One region of the Novosphingobium sp. BL-S-19 genome, then DNA from elsewhere that is predicted to be linked to it. Evidence: predicted binding sites of a transcription regulator. Region 1 holds the regulator's gene; each other region holds the start of a gene.
What was found. The regulator LexA, encoded in region 1, represses DNA repair genes until DNA is damaged. The targets are predictions, from matches to a motif close to GTTCCNCNCTTGTTCT.
Positions count from the first base shown of each region.

Region 1 (4,127 bases):
ACCAGTCGCCCGTTTTTCGTTGAAAGCGCAAAAATTCGCCAGTTCGGTGCCTTCCGCTATTTCACTTCAGAACCGTGTCAACTGTGTCAACCGACCTGTCACCTTGCAACGCACATGAGCCGCCCGAAATGACCAAGAGCCTCACCCACATCGATTCGGATGGCACCGCCCGCATGGTGGATGTCGGCGCCAAGCCGGATACCCAACGCCTCGCCATCGCATCCGGACTCATCACCATGACGCGGGAGGCGCTCGACGCGATCCGCGCCGGCAATGCGCCCAAGGGCGATGTGCTGGGAACGGCCCGGATTGCGGGGATCATGGCGGCAAAGAAGACCTCCGACCTGATTCCGATGTGCCATCCGCTGCCGCTCGACGCGGTCAACGTCGACTTCCGTTTCGAGGAAGACGGCATCCGCGCGATCGCCACGGCCTCGCTCACAGGCAAGACCGGCGTCGAAATGGAGGCAATTACGGCAGCTTCCATTGCCCTCCTGACGATCTACGACATGGCCAAGGCACTCGACAAAGGCATGGTGATCGGCGCGATACGGCTGATCGAAAAGCGCGGCGGCAAGTCCGGCGTGTGGATCGCGGCAGGCGCGATCTGATGGCCCGGCAGCCCATGCTCTCGCTGGAAGATGCCCAGGACCGCCTGCTGCAGCTTGTCGAGCCCACGCCGGTCGAGCGCGTCGATGTGCCCAGCGCCCTCGGCCGCTATCTGGCCGAACCCCTGGTTGCCCGGAGGACTCAGCCCGCGCGCGACATTTCGGCAATGGATGGCTACGCGGTTGCGGAAGGCGATACCGCCGGGCCCTGGCATGTCGTGGGCGAAAGTGCCGCGGGGCATCCTTACGAAGCCGCCGTCACGCCGGGGCAGGCCATTCGCATTTCGACCGGCGCCCTGATCCCTGCCGGCGCAGGAGGAGTCATCCTTCAGGAAGATGTCACGCGCGATCAGCATCGCGTCACCTTGACCGGCGAAGGCCCCACCCCGCTGCACAAACATATACGCCGCCAGGGTATGGACTTCCCCGAGGGGCGGGAAATCCTGCCGTCCGGCACCCGTATCGGCGCCGCCCAGGCCGCACTCGCGATCGTGGCGGGGCACAAGCACTTGCCGGTTCGAAGGATACCGCGCCTTGTCGTGATCGACAGCGGGGACGAACTGGCCGTGGATCCGGAATGCTGCGAACCGCATCAGATACCCGCCAGCAACGGCGCCATGCTCGCCGCGATGGGCCAAAGCCTTCCGGTCGCGGTCGACAGAATCGGCCCGGTGGGCGACGATCTCGACGCCCTGATCCGCGCCTTCGAATCTGCCGGTGACGCGGATGTCATCGTTACCAGCGGCGGCGTTTCCGTTGGCGATCATGATCTCGTTCGTCCCGCACTCGAAGCATGGGGTGCCGATCTGGATTTCTGGCGCGTGGCAATCCGGCCGGGCAAGCCATTGCTGGTGGCGCGAAAAGCGCGCGGCCAGCGCGCGCAGATCGTGATCGGATTGCCGGGGAATCCGGTCTCCAGTCTCGTAACCGCATACCATTTCATGTTGCCGGCTCTTCGCGCGTTGCTCGGCGCCCGCAGGCCTGCACAGATGCCGTTGCTGACCCGCTTGGCCGACGCCTTGCCGCCCAGCGGCGATCGACGCGAATTCGTGCGCGGCCTTTGGGATGGCGAAACCGTCAGCGCCCATAGCGTGCAGGACAGCAGCGCCTTGGTCTCTCTGGCCACAAGCAATGTTCTTATCGATCGCCCCGGCAACGCCCCCGCTGCCAATCGCGGGGATACGGTTTGGGTATACTTGCTCCAGAATGGCGGTATTGCTTGACGCTACCGGATTCGTTGCTTAATTGTTCCCTCATTGTTCGCGAATGAACCTCCATGTGTTCTTCGCGAAGGGAACAGACCGCCAATCTCGGCGAAGCAGGTGAGGCAGCCAGATGTTGACGCGCAAGCAGCACGAATTGCTCCGGTTCATTCAGGTTCGCCTTGAAGAAAGCGGGGTCTCGCCCAGCTTCGAAGAAATGAAGGATGCGCTGGACCTCAAATCGAAGTCGGGCGTTCACCGGTTGATTTCGGCGCTGGAGGAACGCGGCTTTATCCGTCGTCTCCCCAATCGGGCCCGCGCCCTTGAAGTGCTTCGCCAGCCTGACGATGTGACCAATAAGGCCCCTGCTGCCGCCGCCACGCCTGCGACACCGCGAGAAGCGCCCGCTGCACTGCGCGCGGCTCCGCGGGCTCCGGAACCGGCCAACGACGTAATCGAGATACCGCTACACGGCCGCATCGCCGCCGGCGTTCCGATCGAGGCAATCGAAGGTCAGGCGACGCTGCCGGTGCCGGCAGCCCTGCTGGGCTCGGGAGATCATTATGCGCTTGAGGTTTCCGGTGATTCGATGATCGAGGCCGGTATTCTCGATGGCGATCTGGCGCTTGTTAAGCGCACCGACACGGCGCGCGATGGGGAAATCGTGGTGGCCCTCATCCGCGGTGAGGAAGCCACCCTCAAGTATCTCCGCCGCGAAGGGCCAAAGGTTCGGCTCGATCCGGCGAACGCCGCATACGAGCCCCAGATCTACGGCGCCGGGGAAGTGCAGGTTCAGGGCAAACTCGCAGGCATTTTGCGCCGCTATCACTGACAAGGGGTACGGACCCGATCGCCGGACTGGCATCGCTGCACAGGCTCGCGACATTCTTGGGGTGTTTTCCAATCGGGTGAAAACACCGGATGGTTCGGAAAACGGGATATACGGGAGTTGGAGGGGTTGATCCGAGGCAGTCGGATCAACCCCTCCAAATATCTCACCAGCCGTGGCTACCATGGCTTTGGGCCACCGTTCGCAGCGCCTGACCTTCCAGATCTATAACGATCCCGCCCGTTTGCTTCAGCATGGGACGATCGATTTTCAGCCATCGCGGCTTGCAGCTTTGCGGCAGCGAGCGATCGGCAATGACGATATCCGCGCGGCCGCAGGCCCGTGCCAGCGAAGGGATCGGCACATAAGCATCGCTGCGCGCGATCAGAACATGCCACATCCTCTCACCTCGCCGGAAGGCCGCCGCGCAAAAGTCGTTATTGCATCGGACCTCACGCTGTCCGGGCAGAGCGAGCGGCAGTTCGCGCTGCCCGGTAACTTCCAACATGTTGTCCAGCGCATAGCCGCTTCTGCTCTCACGCAGGATAGCCAGGCGCCCATCCCCCACCGTCATGCCAATGTAATGGCCGTCACCACTCACCAGAATGTCGGGAGGACCGATCAGCGCCAATCCGGCGACACCCGCAAACGCCGGAACGAGACCGAGAAAACGCACCTTCCCCGACCATAAGGCCAGCCACAAACCGCCTGTGACGAACAGGAGAAAATGCCCCGCTCCCATCACCGGAAGGAGGCGAACCGCGCCGGGAATATCCGCAACGACGTGGGCAAGCTCAAGAAGGAGCGCAATGGCGTGGCCTGCAAGCCACCATACCGGCGCTCCAAGACCGACGACGTCGAGAAGGAGCGCAATGGCCACAAGGGGCATGACGGCGAAAGTCGTCAGCGGAATGGCCACGAGATTGGCCAGCGCGCCAAAAACGCCTGCACGGTGGAAATGATAAAGGGCAATCGGCATCAGAACCAGGTCGATCGCGACGCCGGTCACCAGCATCAGCGCTGCCGACCTCAAGACTCGCATCGGCACGCTTTCATCGCGTGGCGCCATCCAGCGACGCACCGGCGCTGCCTTCGCCACCGCGATCAATGTAAGCACCGCCGCAAAACTCATCTGAAAACTGGGACCGACGATAGCCTCAGGCCACAACACCATGACGAGAAACGCCCCGGTCGCCAGCATTCGAACCGACAACGCTTCACGCCCCAGCAACATCGCGCCCAGCACCAGCAGGGCGCCCGCGCAAGAGCGGACGGTGGGCACCTGCGATCCCGTCAACAGGGTATAGCCGATCCCCGCCAGACCACCCAAGGCCGCAGCCACCACCGGCAGGCGCCATCGCAGTGCGATCGCGGGGGAAAGCGCCAGCAAGCGAATGGCAAGAAAATAGACTGCGCCGATCACGGCGCTGACGTGAAGCCCGCTGATGGAAAGCAGGTGCGCCAATCCCGCATCGCGCATCGCCTGCG
Region 1 is NZ_CM145497.1:1,181,555-1,185,681, reverse strand. It holds gene ACZ1JV_RS05150 (hypothetical protein) at 1-132, shown strand, start outside; gene moaC (cyclic pyranopterin monophosphate synthase MoaC) at 129-611, shown strand; gene ACZ1JV_RS05140 (molybdopterin molybdotransferase MoeA) at 611-1,831, shown strand; gene lexA (transcriptional repressor LexA) at 1,944-2,642, shown strand; gene ACZ1JV_RS05130 (ComEC/Rec2 family competence protein) at 2,806-4,127, opposite strand, start outside.

Region 2 (4,127 bases), on a different replicon from region 1:
TTCGGCCGAAGACGGCGACCGGTATGGGGATCTCAAACCCTATGTCCGAACGCTGATGAAACAGGTCGAACATGACCTCGGAACGAAACTCGACTGGGTTGCGGTTGACCACTTCAATACCGGAAATCCCCATACCCACATCGTGCTGCGGGGCGTGAATGAAAAGGGGAAGGATCTGATCATCGCCCGCGAGTATATCTCGCGCGGTCTTCGTCAGCGCGCTGCCGAGATAATCACGCGCGATCTGGGACCGCGGACCGACCTCGAAATCGAGGAACGCTTGCGACACGATGTGACCCAGGAGCGCCTGACAGTTATCGACCGGCGCATGCTCGCGCGGGTCGGGCCGGATCGGCTTGTAGTTCCCCAGCAGGGCGACGGCTATTTTCAGTCGCTTGAAACCGGCCGGCTTAACGTGCTCGGCAAGATGGGATTGGCGGAAGATCTTGGCAGCGGATCCTGGCGGCTTGGTGAAGGCCTAGACGAGAAACTCCGGGCGTTGGGTGAGCGAGGCGATATCATCCGCCTGATGCAGCGCGAATTGACCCGCGCGAAGATCGACCGGCGCGATCATCAAATTCATACATCTGAATCCGCGACCTTGATCGGCCGGGTGGTCCAGCGAGGCCTGTCCGACGAGCATAGGGATCGGCATTACCTGCTCGTCGACGGCACCGATGGACGCTCCCATTACGTCGAGATCGGCAATGTAGGATCGGTCGAAGTCTTGCCGGCCGGAGCGACGATCCGGGTGACCGCCCGGCCACCGCAGATTCGCGAGATGGACCGCACCATCCTGGCCGTGGCTGAGGCTAATGGCGGGCGGTATTCGTCGGCGTTGCACCGGGCGCACGACCCATCGGTTTCGGCAGAATTTGCCGAAGGTCACCTGCGCCGCCTGGAGGCGATACGCCGAGGCGGCAGCGATCTGAAACGTGACGTCGATGGGACATGGTCGATCGGTGCCGATCATCTGGCGCATGTCGAAGGCTATGAGGCCAGGCAGCATCGAGCGCGGCCGGTGAGCGTTGAGGTGCTGGCATCCTTGGCGCCAGACCGTCTCGCATCTGTGGAGGGCGCGTCATGGCTGGACCGGGAACTGGCCGGCTCTGCGGGTCGGGAGATGCGTGATACCGGGTTCGGGCGCGAGGTGCGCGTTGCGCTCGATGCCCGGCGTCAATGGTTGGTCCATGAAGGGCTGCTCCAGGAAGGCAGCACTCGGGTCGGGCGCAGCATTTTGGCCGTGCTGCAGCGGAGAGAGCTTTTGCGGATTTCGGAAGGCCTTTCCGATGAACTCGGCAAGACCTTCACAGAAGCGAAGATCGGAGAGCGGATCGAGGGTAAGCTGACCAGACGGATCGATGCTGTTTCCGGCCGCTTCGCACTGATCGAAAAGAGCCGCGAGTTCACGCTCGTTCCATGGCGGCCGGTAATGGAAAAACAGGTCGGGAAGCAGGCGGGCGGGATCATGCGCGAGGCCGGGATCAACTGGCAGTTCGGTCGCGGAAGATCCGGACCGGGAATTTCGTAACCCGGTAAGGCGAACGCTGGCCGCCTTTGGAAAGGGACCGCGTTCGCATGAGCATGCTAGAGGAGCGGCCCCGTTGGTTCAGATTTCGATCCCGGTTTTGGCTTCGCCTTGAACCAGAGCTCAGGCGTGCGGTCGACGATCAGCTCGCCTTCCCAGGTCCGGCAAAGCTCAAACGCGTCCTGCGAGGTTCCCGAGGTCCATTGCTCCCAATCCTCGCGCCGCAGGATCGTTGGCATGCGGTCGTGAACGTCGGACATTTGCTCCGAGCCCGGCACCATGACCATCGAATAGGCGTCTCCCCACTCGATAGTCGGGCGCCAGATGCCTGCAACGGCGAAGTCCGTGCCACCGGGAAGTGAATACCAGGTTCGCGTCATCCTGCCGCCGGGCCCCTCGGCTTCCGCCCGGGCTGTGACCGGGATCAGGCAACGGCGCTCGTGAAAGCTCTCGGCCCACATCGGATTGCCTCGAATCTGATCGTCGCGCGCGTTGTTCACTTTGGTCGGCTTCAGAAGGGCGCCCGTCTTCTTGCTGACATTCTTGCGCGGAAAGCCCCATGCCATTGCCTGAACCCGGCCATCCGCGACAACGAGCCCCGGATAGCCGGGGTAGATTTCCGCTGCATAGTTCGCACCCGGAGATGGCACCGCATCGAACAGCTTAGCCACAGCGTCCGCAGGCGTTGTCAGGCGGTAGAGATTGCAGATGGCGCCGCTCCTTTCGCGAATGCTGGAAGGGGAAAGTAAGGCAACCTCGCCTGCTGGCCAAGGGGCTGGGCACAGTATCGATTCGGGCCGTCGCGGCCGCGTCTATGCTCCAACGCCTGGTGTTCCGTGCCGCGCTGTTCTCCGAAAGGAAGTGAATTTCCTCCGGTATTCCTTGGCTTGGTGGCTCCGGGGAGCTCGGTCACTGGCGAGGCCATTGACACGCAGGCGGATTGGAACAAAATGCGAACATAATTCCCATCACAGAGCCACAAGGAGGCCCTTCATGACAGATCGAGGGTCGCCCTCACGTATCGATGCGCTGCGCGCCCGGATTGCCGAGATCGAGGGCACCGACAGGCGTGTGTGCCATGTTTTGCCTTTCGAGCTTGATGCTATCGATTCCCGGTTGCCGGGAGGCGGTCTCGCGCTCGGCAGTCTTCATGAAGTGGCGGGCGGTGCTGAAGGGGTTACCGACGGCGCGGCTGCTGCCCTATTTGCGGCTGGGATCATGGCGCGCGTGGAAGGCAAGATCCTCTGGTGCATGACCAAGGCCGATCTCTTCGCGCCGGCCATTGCCCAGGCCGGGCTCGATCCTGACCGTGTCATCTATCTTGAAGCGCAGGATGAGACTTCAGTGCTCGCCTGCTTCGAGGAGGGGCTGCGCCATGGCGGGCTCGGCGGTGTGGTTGCCGAAGTGTCGCGGCTCTCGATGCCCGTCTCTCGCCGCCTGCTGCTGGCTGCGGAAAACAGCGGCGCGATCGGGATCGCGCTGCGCCGTTGGCGGAGGCGCGAAGATGCGGCCGATTTCGGGCAGCCGACGGCCGCCGCGACGCGCTGGCGAGTGACGGCGGTCCCGTCCGAAGTCTTGCCGGTCCCCGGCGTCGGGCGGCCGCGCTGGTTCGTCGAGCTCATCCGGTGCCGGGCTGGCGAGAGCGCCGATTTTCTTCTGGAATCCTGTGATGGGACAGGTCGTCTCGCTCTTCCTGCCGACCTGGCCGATCGACCGGCTGCGGCGCAGGCTTGGGCGGCAAGCACCGCCGCCTGACGCGCCGCTGGTCCTGGCGGACGTGGAAGGCCGTCGCCGCGTGCTGACTGCGGTGAGCGCGCGTGCGCGCGCTCTCGGCCTACACGTGGGCATGGCGCTAACCCAGGCGCAGGCGCTGGTGCCCGATCTGCTGATCATGGATGCCGACCGCGACGCAGACGATGAGGCGCTGGAGCGCCTTGCGGTCTGGTCGCTGCGCAAATACTCGCCGCTCATTGCGCTCGATCCGCCCGACGGCTTGATGCTCGACGTGACGGGGGCAACCCATAGCCACGGCGGGGCCAGGGGCCTGCTTGCCGACATGCTGCGCCGGCTCGCCGAAGTGGAGACCGACGCGCGCGCCGTCTGCGCGCCGACCTACGGAGCGGCCCATGCACTGGCGCGGTTCGGCGGCGAGATGTTGCGGAGCGAAGGACTTGCCGTAATCGATCCGGCAGACCTTGTCGAAGCGGTCGCGCGCCTGCCGCTCGCGGCCCTTCGTCTGGAGGCCAAGGCGATCGAAAGCCTCGCCGCGCTCGGCATCGAGGTGCTTGCGGAGCTGGAGGCCATGCCGCGGGCTTCACTCGCCTTGCGGTTCGGTTCCGATCCCGGCCGGCGGCTCGACCAGATTTATGGGAGGCTGTCTGAACCCTTTGAACCGGTCGAGGCGCCGCGGCAGATCGAAGTCGAGCGCCGCTTCGCCGAGCCGATCGGCGCCCCGGAGACGATCGCGCGCTACATCCGAAAACTGGTCGACGCGCTCTGCCAAGTGCTGGAAGAGGCGGGGCTCGGCGCGCGCCGGCTCGATCTTCGCTTCCACCGCGTCGATAACGCCGTCCAAGCCATCCGCGCCGGGCTTGCCAAG
Region 2 is NZ_CM145498.1:1,676,627-1,680,753, forward strand. It holds gene rlxS (relaxase/mobilization nuclease RlxS) at 1-1,531, shown strand, start outside; gene ACZ1JV_RS16140 (SOS response-associated peptidase) at 1,588-2,259, opposite strand; gene ACZ1JV_RS16145 (ImuA family protein) at 2,522-3,283, shown strand; gene ACZ1JV_RS16150 (Y-family DNA polymerase) at 3,198-4,127, shown strand, end outside.
Region 2: the regulator LexA is predicted to act here: its motif matches at 2,471-2,486, upstream of ACZ1JV_RS16145 (ImuA family protein).

Region 3 (4,127 bases), on a different replicon from region 1:
CGTAGCCGAACTTCTCATGGAACACGCGCGCACCGATTGCGATATCGGTGCGCGGCTTCGAGGCGAAGCTGGCGGCACTACGCGTCGATTCGGCAATGCGGCGCGGCTTGGGATCGTATTCCTGCGCCGCCGCGCGCTGCCAACCGGGGCCGCGCGTCAAGGTGCGAGCCGGCTGCGCGCGGGCCACTTCGGCGAAAGGATCGGCCATTTCCGTCCACTGCGCCCGCCAGAGCGAGGCGCCGCCGGATAGCGTGGTTTCCGCATCCACATGATCGTCCGGCAGCTCCGCAATGAAGCGTGACGGGATGGAGCTGGTCCACTGGCCATAGATGCGGCGGTTCGCGGCATGAAGGATCGTGCACTTGCGCCGCGCGCGGGTGATGGCGACGTAGGCGAGGCGGCGTTCCTCCTCCAGGCTGGCAAGCCCGCCTTCGTCCATCGCCCGCTGCGAGGGGAACACGCCTTCCTCCCAGCCGGGCAGGAACACATTGTCGAACTCCAGCCCTTTGGCCGCGTGCATGGTCATGATCGTGACCTTTTCCTCGTCCGCGGCGGCATCGTTGTCCATCACGAGGCTGACGTGTTCGAGGAAATCGCCGAGGCTTTCATATTCCTCCATGGCGCGCGCGAGTTCGACGAGGTTTTCGAGGCGGCCCGCCGCTTCTGGCGTCTTTTCGGCCTGCAGCGCGTCGGTATAGCCGCTTTCGTCCAGCACGGTGCGCATGAGATCGGCCGGGTTCTCGGTGCCCGACAGGTCGCGCCAGCGGGCGAAATCGCGCATCAGCGACAGGAACGTATTGCGCGCGCGGGCGGGCAGTTCGTCGGTATCGGCAATCTCTATCGCGGCCATCGCGAGCGGAATGCCCCGGCGGCGGGCGAGGGTGTGCAGTGCCTCCAGCGCCTTGGCGCCAAGGCCCCGCTTCGGGGCGTTGTAGATACGCTCGAACGCAAGGTCGTCCGACGGCTGCGCGATGACGCGCAGATAGGCGAGGGCGTCGCGGATTTCGGCGCGCTCATAGAAACGGAAGCCGCCGACGATGCGGTACTTCATGCCGATCGAGATAAACCGGTCTTCGAACTCGCGCGTCTGGTACTGCGCGCGCACAAGGATGGCGATCTGGTCGAGCGGGGCGCCTTCGCGTTCCAACCGCTCGATCTCGTCCCCCACGCGGCGCGCTTCCTCCGGCGCGTCCCACACGCCGATCACGCGCACCTTTTCGCCGGGATGGCGCTCGGTCCACAGCGTCTTGCCCAGGCGCTGCGTGTTCTCGCCGATCAGGCCAGAGGCGGCGGCGAGGATCTGCGGGGTGGAGCGATAGTTCTGCTCCAGCCGGATCACTTTCGCGCCGGGAAAGTCCTTCTCGAACTTCAGGATATTGGCCACTTCCGCGCCGCGCCAGGAGTAGATCGACTGGTCATCATCCCCCACCACGCAGATGTTCTTGCGTTCCTGCGCGATCAGGCGGAGCCACAGGTACTGGACCTGATTGGTGTCCTGATATTCGTCCACCATCACGTATTTGAAGCGCTGCTGGTACTGCTGCAGCACATCGCGATTGGTGCGCAGGATGTTGAGCATGTGGAGCAGCAGATCGCCGAAATCGCAGGCGTTCAGCGTCTTCAGGCGATCCTGATAGAGCTGGTAGAACTTCTGTCCGCGGCCATTGGCATAGGCTTCGCTTTCGCCGGCATCGAGATCGGCGGGGTTGAGCCCGCGGTTCTTCCAGCGATCGATGCAACCGGCCAGTTGCCGGGCGGGCCAGCGCTTTTCATCCAGCCCTTCGGCCTGAATCAACTGCTTCAGGACGCGAAGCTGATCGTCGGTATCGATGATCGTGAAGTTGGGTTGCAGCCCCACCAGTTCGGCATGGCGGCGCAGCATCTTGGCGGCGATCGCGTGGAAGGTGCCGAGCCAGGGCATCCCTTCGACGGCGGGGCCGATCAGGTGGCCCACACGCTCGCGCATTTCGCGTGCGGCCTTGTTGGTGAACGTGACGCAGAGGATCTCGCTGGGCCAGGCCAGGCGGCTGCGGACGAGGTGCGCCAGCCTGCGGGTGAGCGCCGCCGTCTTCCCCGTGCCGGCCCCTGCCAGCATCAGCACCGGGCCTTCGGTAGTCAGCACCGCCTCGCGCTGGGGAGGATTCAGCCCCTCGATCAACGGGTCGGAAGAGGCATCAGGCTGAGAGGATTGCAGATCGTTCACCCGTGAACATCTAGGGAACGGGGCATCGCGGTGCAAGGCCGCTTCGTCGCATCTTCGGAACAATCCCCGGCACCGGGCGTCGCCTTTGCATAGCGATAGACATGGAGAGAGATGCCATGCGTGTGAAACTTCTGGCCGGCGCTGCCGCACTTTCGCTGGCCGCCCTGTCCGGCCCCATCCTTGCCCAAAGCACCGTGGGCGACCCTGCACCAACTCCCGAAGCTCCGCCGGCTCCAGCCGCGCCCTCGGATTCCGGCGCGATGACGGCCGAGCAGAAGGCGACGTACGATTCGTGGCCCGCCGATATGAAGGCCGACTACGATACGTGGACGCCGGAATACAAAGCCTATTTCTGGAACCTCACGGGTGAGCAGCAGCGCGGCTATTGGGCGCTGACGCCCGACCAGCGCGGCCAGATCTACAAGATGAGTCCGGAACAGCAGCAGATCGCCTGGAACGCGGTTGCCCAGCAACTCAACGGCCAGAAGCCGTCGACCCCGGCCGGGCAGGCCAATCCGCCGGGGGAGGGGATGCCGACCACGGGCGTACCCGATCCCAAGATGGCGGCACAATCGGTGCCCCCCGCGATGCCAGCGGACCAGAGCTATCAGGGCGGCCCCTACAAGGGCGCGCTGACGCCGCCGCCGGCAACGGCGATGGACAAGACCTATCCGAAGTGCAGCAAGACGGTGACGGACAATTGCCGCAATCGCGGCGGAGTCTGATTGTCGTTGTAAAAGTATAGTTGGAACCGAACCCCGCGCAGTGTATTTCACCGTGCGGGGTTCGTTTCATCATATGGAGAAATCCGGATGTCCCGCTACTTGCTTATACTTGCTGCTGCCGCCGTCGCGGCCCCGCTTGGAGCCGCTGCCATCGCACAGGACGCCGCGCCGCAGAAGGCCGACGTAACCGCGCGTGACAGCCGTGGCCGGCCGACCGAGGTTTCCATCGATGGTCAGACCTACAAGGTCTGTTCGGCAACGATCAAGGACAGCTGCATCAATCCCAGCCAGATCGGCGTGCAGCGCAGTGCGCCGAAGAAGTCCAGCCACAAGAAGAAGTAATCGACTCCGATCAGTAGCGGGCGATCAGTCCGGGACGCGGCGCAGGATGTGCAGCCGTGCCTTGCCGACGTCCCGCGTGGACTCGACCTCGAAACCGCGGATCGACACGCTTTCGTCGCGCCCGGTTTCGAGGCTGACCCACGTCTGCTCGCCGATCCAGCCCAGCCGGTTCAGCTTGTCGACCGCCACGGCACCAGCGCCGGTATCGTAGGGCGGATCCAGCAGGACGAGGTCCAAGGTCTCCTTCGCCTGTCCGAGCGACATCACCGAACTTGCCCGCACGTCGGCCTGCCCCTGGGCGCGCAAATTGGCGATATTGGTGCGGATCGCCCGGATTGCACCGGGGTCCTGATCGACGAACAGGCAGTGCGCGGCGCCGCGTGACAGCGCCTCAAGCCCAAGTGCTCCCGATCCCGCAAAGAGATCGGCGACTTTCAGACCCTCAAGCGTGCCAAGGCGGCTCGCCAGCATAGAGAACAGCGTCTCGCGCGTGCGGTCTGCCGTCGGGCGCGTGGTGTCGCCCTCCGGCGTCGCCAGCTTGCGTCCGCGCCATTCGCCCGCAACGATGCGCAGGCCGGTCCGCGCATTGGCCGGCTTCATGCCTCGTCTCCGTCCCTGGCGTCTCCGTCCTTGGGACTGTCCTTCGGGGCGTTTTTCGCGTTGTTCTGGGCCAGCGTGCGGCGGAAGTTCTCCAGTTCGCGCTCGCTGACTTCGACGACCAGACCCTTGGGCAGGTCCAGCAGGCGGAAGGGCCCATAGGAAATGCGGATCAAGCGGCTGACTTGCAGACCCAGATGTTCGAGCACGCGGCGCACTTCGCGGTTCTTGCCTTCGGTCAGGGTCATTTCGATCCACTG
Region 3 is NZ_CM145498.1:1,352,032-1,356,158, forward strand. It holds gene ACZ1JV_RS14665 (ATP-dependent helicase) at 1-2,203, opposite strand, end outside; gene ACZ1JV_RS14670 (hypothetical protein) at 2,320-2,928, shown strand; gene ACZ1JV_RS14675 (hypothetical protein) at 3,016-3,270, shown strand; gene rsmD (16S rRNA (guanine(966)-N(2))-methyltransferase RsmD) at 3,295-3,870, opposite strand; gene ACZ1JV_RS14685 (pseudouridine synthase) at 3,867-4,127, opposite strand, start outside.
Region 3: the regulator LexA is predicted to act here: its motif matches at 2,207-2,222, upstream of ACZ1JV_RS14665 (ATP-dependent helicase).